Regions from separate parts of the Viridibacillus sp. FSL E2-0187 genome, predicted to be linked through region 1. Evidence: riboswitches for the same ligand, from Rfam matches in the RefSeq annotation. Region 1 holds a riboswitch; each other region holds the start of a gene.
What was found. A riboswitch is a leader RNA that binds a small molecule or an ion and turns the genes downstream of it on or off. The one in region 1 is predicted to bind lysine.

Region 1 (2,209 bases):
TTGCAGCTGGTTGGTTTGCAATCGCTTTATCCATAATTTCTGTACGCTCTTCTTCAGAGATACCTTTTAAAATTTCATTAATTTTATCTTTTAATTCGCTATCTTTTTCAATACCTACAGCAATTGCTGTATCTTCTTCAGACGCTTTAAAGCCATCTGTGAATTCAACCATTACAAATTTATCATTTGCAGCTGAAGAACTAATACCTTCTGGACGTTCAGATACATAACCATCAATCACACCTGATTCAAGTGCTACACGCATTGCAGGGAAGTTATCCATTGCAGCTTGTTTTTTAACACCAGTAATTTGATCTATTACATCATAGTGTGTTGTATTTAATTGACCTGTAATTTTGGCACCACTAAAATCTTGGATTGATTTAGCTTTCTCGTATTTACTGCCCTTTTTAACAACCATTACATAATTAGATGTATAGTAGTTATCAGTGAAATCAATTGTCTTTTTACGCTTTTCAGTTGGAGACATACCCGCCATAATTGCATCAATTTTACCTGAAGTTAATGAAGGTACTAGACCGTCCCATTCTGTTTTGACGATTACTAGTTCTTTTCCTAAAGATTCTGCAACTCTTTTTGCAATCTCAACATCATAACCGCCAGCATATTCTGCGTTACCAGAGATTTTCACGCCGCCGTTTGAATCATCCTTTTGTGTCCAGTTAAACGGAGGGTATCCCGCTTCCATACCAATTGTGAATGTTTCTTTTTTTGTTTCCCCTTCAGTAGATGCACCTGATCCCGAACCTGCATCTTTAGTCCCACAACCAGCTAATAGTAAAATAGCAAGTAGTGTCATAGCAGAAAAAATTGCCCATGTTTTTTTCATATTATATTCTCCCCCTCTAAATAATATCCTTAATTTTCTTCAAAATACTAAAAAAGGCTATTGTACGTATAAAAAACGCGCCCTGAGATGAACTCAGGTCGCATTGTACAATAGCCTAAATCCTCTACTTATCCCTTAATGAGATAGCTCAACTCAACGAACTAGGACGTTCATTGAGACAGTCCTGCAGTTATTAACTGCAGACCCAGCAAGTAACATCGAGTGTATTACAAACTTCGGCGACATCTCCTTCTCAATAGTTTCATAGTTTCTCAAGCTCCACTAAAGACTAATAGATATCGCGCCTCTACCTCACCTATTAAAAAGTGAGGTCGTATTCAATTATCATTGTACACAGTCTACAGTAACGAACTTTCACTGTCAACAACCATTTTGTTAAATACTCAGAATACTATTTTCTTTCTTACAACTAGTTTTAGCCTCTAATAAAATCTGATTCAGTGTACGTAACTTCACCTGTTGTAGCATTAATCTTATCAATTACACCATTTTCAGAAGGGGTGTTAACAGAATAATTTAAGCTATAGATTGTCATTTCATCATCTTCATCTATCTCTTCAAAACGTGAAAGTTTCATCTGCAAACTCTGTTTATATATAGCATCCGCTTCTTCCAATGTAATCAATGGTGTAGTACTAACACCTCGAATAGCCTCCATATTTAATGCACTATACAGACAAGAACGAATAATCCCAGTATGTATACCTACTTCAATTAGGACGGAGTATTTGTCTAATTTGTATTCATGGAAAAATGGGATAAAAGTAAACATAATCGTCGGCTCATCTTCATGTTCGTCTTCATGCTCGTCTTCATCATATTCGCCCACATTGAAGAAATCCTCATCTGTATCATCATCAAATTCTTCTGTATCATCATTCGACATAGATTGTTCTTCAAGCATGTATTTATAATGTATTTCACCAGCAATAATCTCTAAAAATTGCATTGCATTTTCTTTCAATTGCTCAAAAGGTAACTCAGTCTTTACTTCTGTATCCCATTCCACATTAGATTCATAGTTAGCACCCGCATCATCAAAATGTAGCACTTCGATTACAGCTTCTGCTTCTTCACCATTGGCATCTAACTCTTCCGCATCATACCAATATAAATTACCCTCTTCTTCACGTAATACATATTGATCGGTTGCACCTAATAATTTTGGCAATGCCTTTGTTACTTGAACAGGTGTAACAGCAAATTGTTCAAGCTTTGATTCACTGAACAACTGACTAGCTTTTTGAACTTCCCCGCCAACAGTAACACCTATATAATCTCGAATTGGTTGATAAACTAACTCAAATTCTCCTTGCTCTTCATTTTCTTCGATTCCTA
Region 2 (2,209 bases), on a different contig from region 1:
TAGATTTATTTGCTTCTAATACTCTAGCGGTATCTGCTAAATTCTCTTTTGTAATAGTAAATGATACCGAAGGCTCTACCCCTTCTAGTATAGTTTGGACGATAATATCAACGTTAATATGATTATCAGCTAAAACTGTGAAAATATTGACTAAAGAACCTTTATAATTCCCCTCGTAACCTACCGTTACACGAACAATATCTGACATAAACGCTACTCCACGTACAACTAAATCTTTTTCCACTTCAACTTCCTCCTTCATAATTGTCCCTTCATCTTCTACATAACTAGAGCGAACTTCTAATGGGATATTGTAGTTTTTTGCAAACTCTACGGCACGTGGATGTAAGACACCTGCTCCTAAATTTGCTAATTCTAACATTTCATCATATGACAGTTCTTGTAGTTTGCGAGCTTTTGGAACATAACGTGGATCTGAAGTGTAAACACCATCAACATCTGTATAAATATCACAGCGCTCGGCACCTAATGCTGCAGCTAAAGCAACTGCTGTCGTATCTGATCCTCCGCGACCTAAAGTTGTAATATTGTTATTACTATCAACCCCTTGGAAACCTGCAACTACCGCAACCTGGCCTTTATCCAATGCTTTTCGCACATTTTCAGATTGGATTTCAACAATGCGAGAATCACTTGGAATTCCTTCAGTTAAGATTCCAGCTTGCCAACCTGTGAAGGACTGTGCTGATAGCCCTAAATTTTGCAATGCCATCGATAATAATGAGATAGTCACCTGCTCACCTGTTGTTAAGAGCGTATCCATTTCTCGTTTCGATGGATTTGGCATAATTTCATGTGCCATCTCTACTAGCTTATCCGTCGTTTTGCCCATTGCTGAAACAACTACGACAATGTCATAGCCCTTTTCTTTCTCTTTCTGAATGCGCTTTGCCACATGCAATACGCGTTCAATCGTTGCAACTGATGTACCACCAAATTTGAAAACTAAACAACTCACCCATAACCTCTCCCTTATTTGTTATGACGACCGTATTCACAATTACATCTTATGAAAAAAGCAGCCTTTCACACGTTTCCGTGTGAAAAGCCGCCTCATAGCATGCACGTTCAAAAGAACATTCATGTGAGATAGCCCTCCAGAACCGAAACGGATCTGACAATTCTACACTTGTTAAATGTAGAACCAGTAATAAATTGGAAATAGTCAATTTACCACTTCGGCGGCCTCCCCTTTCATCAGCAGTCATAGGATCTACTCATCCTCTTGCTAATTACTCTTGAAATCCGCGCCTCTATCATCACTAAATAGTGATTATTTATAATAGTAATGTTACCTTAACATAATTTTCAGATTACTACAATTTATTTTTCAGAAAAATGAGTAAATATGGTTTGAGCTAGTTTTTTTGGTACATTCGCAGCAATTAATTCTTCATATGTTGCCTCACGAATTTTTTTCACGGATCCAAATTGTTTGAGAAGCTGTTGCTTTCGTTTTGGACCAATCCCTTCAATTTCATCAAGAACAGATGTAATGGCATTCTTCTCATGTAATTGGCGATGAAAGGTAATAGCAAAACGGTGAACTTCATCTTGAATTCTTTGTAAAAGATAAAATGCTTCACTCGTTCTCTTCAATGGAATAATTTCTGGCGGCGAGCCGTACAGCAATTGAGAAGTTTGGTGTTTATCATCTTTTGCTAAACCTGCAATAGGAATATCTAAACCAAGCTCATCTTCTAAGATTTCTCTTGCCACTTCCATTTGTCCTTTCCCACCATCAATAACGATTAAATCGGGTAAAGGCAAGCCATCTCTTAATACTCGAGTATATCTTCGGCGAATAACTTCTCGCATTGCACCGTAATCGTCATGCTTTGCAGCAACCTGAATTTTATATTTTCGATAATCCTTTTTGCTCGCCTTACCGTCAATAAAAACTACCATTGCTGAAACGGCATCCGCACCGAAAATATGAGAGTTATCAAATGATTCTATGCGAAGCGGTATCGCAATATTCATCGCATTTCCCAATTCTTCGCAGGCACCTATTGTCCTTTTTTCTTGACGCTCAAGTAACTGGAACTTCTCAGAGATAGCAATTTGAGCATTTTTACTCGCTAAATCAACAAGTTCTTTTTTCTTTCCCCTTTGAGGAATTGTCACTTTTACATCAAGGACTGTAGCTAGAAGGTCTCCTTCAATATTCGTAGGTATAAAGATTTCC
Region 3 (2,209 bases), on a different contig from region 1:
CGGATATTAAATCAATTACTAATAATCCTCATTGGGTAGATATTTTTGGAGAGAGAATCATTATGCAAACGCCAGAAGATATGGTGTTGTTTCCACCTGAACTGGGCGGGCGCTATACATATTTGATGCAATTTTCAGATGGGAACCGAATAGATTTGATGCTTATCCCTGTCGAAGAACAAGAAGCATATTGTAAAGAAGATAGTTTAACTACTATTTTGTTAGATAAAGATGGTTCGCTTCCTAAACTCCCTCCACCAACAGACGTCAATTATTGGGTACAATGCCCAACAGAAGAACATTATAAGGATTGTTGCAATGAATTTTGGTGGGTTTCTACATATATTGCGAAAGGTTTATGGAGAAAAGAAATGCTCTATGCACAAGCACATTTTAATAATACGCGTGAAATGCTGATTCAAATGCTTTCATGGCAAGTCGGAGTGCAATCAGACTTTTCTAGAAGCGTTGGTAAAAATGGCAAGGACCTAGAGTATCTGTTACCAAAAGAAGTGTGGGAGCAGTTACTCGCAACATATAACAATGCTAGTTATGATTCAGCATGGCAAGCACTATTTACTATGTGTGAATTGTTCCAAAGTACAGCAACAAATGTTGCTAATATGCTTTCATTTCAAAGTTATGGAGAAAGTGAGAAAGTGCTCAATTACTTAAAACATATTCAAAATCTACCGAATGATGCGAAAGTTATATTTTGAAGTCTTAACAAAAATTGACTTAAATTGTTTTAATATTCAAGAAAATTTACATCTTGAATATAGAACACTCTTGTATTATAATGGGGACATATTAAATTAATATATTGCAATGCCTCATCCATTCGATGAGGTAGAGGTCGCGGTATTAAAAAGTAAAATGGATGAGACGAAAAGCGTCGGGGATTCTATTTGAAAGGGAATATCGCCGAAGTGATTATAAGCTTTTTCTTATAATCATTGGGGCTGTTGCCGAAAGGTGCAGAACTGTCACGTCTTAGCAGGCGTGTTGAGCTATCTTTATCAAGGTTGATGGGCATGTTTCGATACCATCGCATATTCCTTGTGATGGTATTTTTTATGACATCAAGTTAACCTTCTTGCAATGAAAAATGGAAAGAGGAGATTCTTAATGAGTAATAAAAATAATGGCCAAAGCGTAGAAACGCAAGGTCTTAATAGAGGATTGAAAAGTCGTCACGTGACGATGATTTCACTTGGAGGAACAATCGGTACAGGGCTGTTCTTAGCAAGTGGTGGAGCTATCCACGAAGCGGGTCCAGGTGGAGCGTTATTAGCATATTCTTTAATTGGTATTATGGTGTTCTTCTTAATGACAAGTTTAGGGGAAATGGCAGCATTTATGCCTGTATCAGGTTCATTTAGTACTTACGCATCTAAATTCGTTGACCCAGCGCTTGGCTTTGCTCTTGGTTGGAACTACTGGTATAACTGGGCAATTACGATTGCAGCAGAAATTGCAGCGGTATCACTAATTATGAAATTTTGGTTCCCAGACGTATCATCATTTGTCTGGACAGCAGGATTTTTAGTAGTCATCTTCACTTTGAATGTCTTATCGATTAAAAGCTTTGGTGAAAGTGAATATTGGTTTTCACTAATTAAAGTCGTTACAATTATTGTCTTTATCATCGTTAGTTTCTTGATGGTATTTGGTTTAATGGGTGGACAAGACCCAGTTGGATTCAAAAACTTCTTCATTGAAGATGGTCCATTCCATGGTGGTTTCTTCGCAATGTTCGGTATTTTCTTAGCAGCAGGTTTCTCATTCCAAGGAACTGAACTACTTGGGATTACTGCGGGTGAAACAGATGATCCAGGAAAAAATATTCCGAAAGCTGTTCGTCAAGTTTTCTGGCGTATCCTTTTATTCTACATTTTAGCAATTTTAGCGATTGGCTTATTAATTCCATTTACTGATGAACGTTTAGCTAGTAGTGATATTACAGTTAGTCCGTTCACATTAGTATTTGAAAATGCAGGTATCGCGTTTGCAGCTTCAGTGATGAATGCGATCATTTTAACGGCTATTTTATCTTCAGGTAACTCTGGTTTATATGCATCATCACGTATGCTTTGGGAGCTTGCTAAAGATGGTAAAGCACCAAAAATGTTTACTAAACTAAACAAACGTGGAATTCCAATGGCTGCATTAGTAGCAACTTGTTTAGTTGCTTGTGTATCATTCATCG

Region 2: it holds a riboswitch for lysine, as region 1 does, so the genes downstream of both, MHH85_RS03065 (aspartate kinase) here and MHH85_RS19705 (transporter substrate-binding domain-containing protein) in region 1, are expected to answer to the same signal.
Region 3: it holds a riboswitch for lysine, as region 1 does, so the genes downstream of both, MHH85_RS18395 (amino acid permease) here and MHH85_RS19705 (transporter substrate-binding domain-containing protein) in region 1, are expected to answer to the same signal.

The regions. Positions count from the first base shown of each region.
Region 1 covers NZ_JBBOVG010000002.1:113,196-115,404, forward strand. The annotation lists gene MHH85_RS19705 (transporter substrate-binding domain-containing protein) at 1-850, opposite strand, end outside; lysine riboswitch at 987-1,168, opposite strand; gene MHH85_RS19710 (hypothetical protein) at 1,287-2,209, opposite strand, start outside.
Region 2 covers NZ_JBBOVG010000001.1:642,401-644,609, reverse strand. The annotation lists gene MHH85_RS03065 (aspartate kinase) at 1-979, opposite strand, end outside; lysine riboswitch at 1,104-1,285, opposite strand; gene uvrC (excinuclease ABC subunit UvrC) at 1,345-2,209, opposite strand, start outside.
Region 3 covers NZ_JBBOVG010000001.1:3,792,226-3,794,434, reverse strand. The annotation lists gene MHH85_RS18400 (aminoglycoside 6-adenylyltransferase) at 1-719, shown strand, start outside; lysine riboswitch at 843-1,021, shown strand; gene MHH85_RS18395 (amino acid permease) at 1,129-2,209, shown strand, end outside.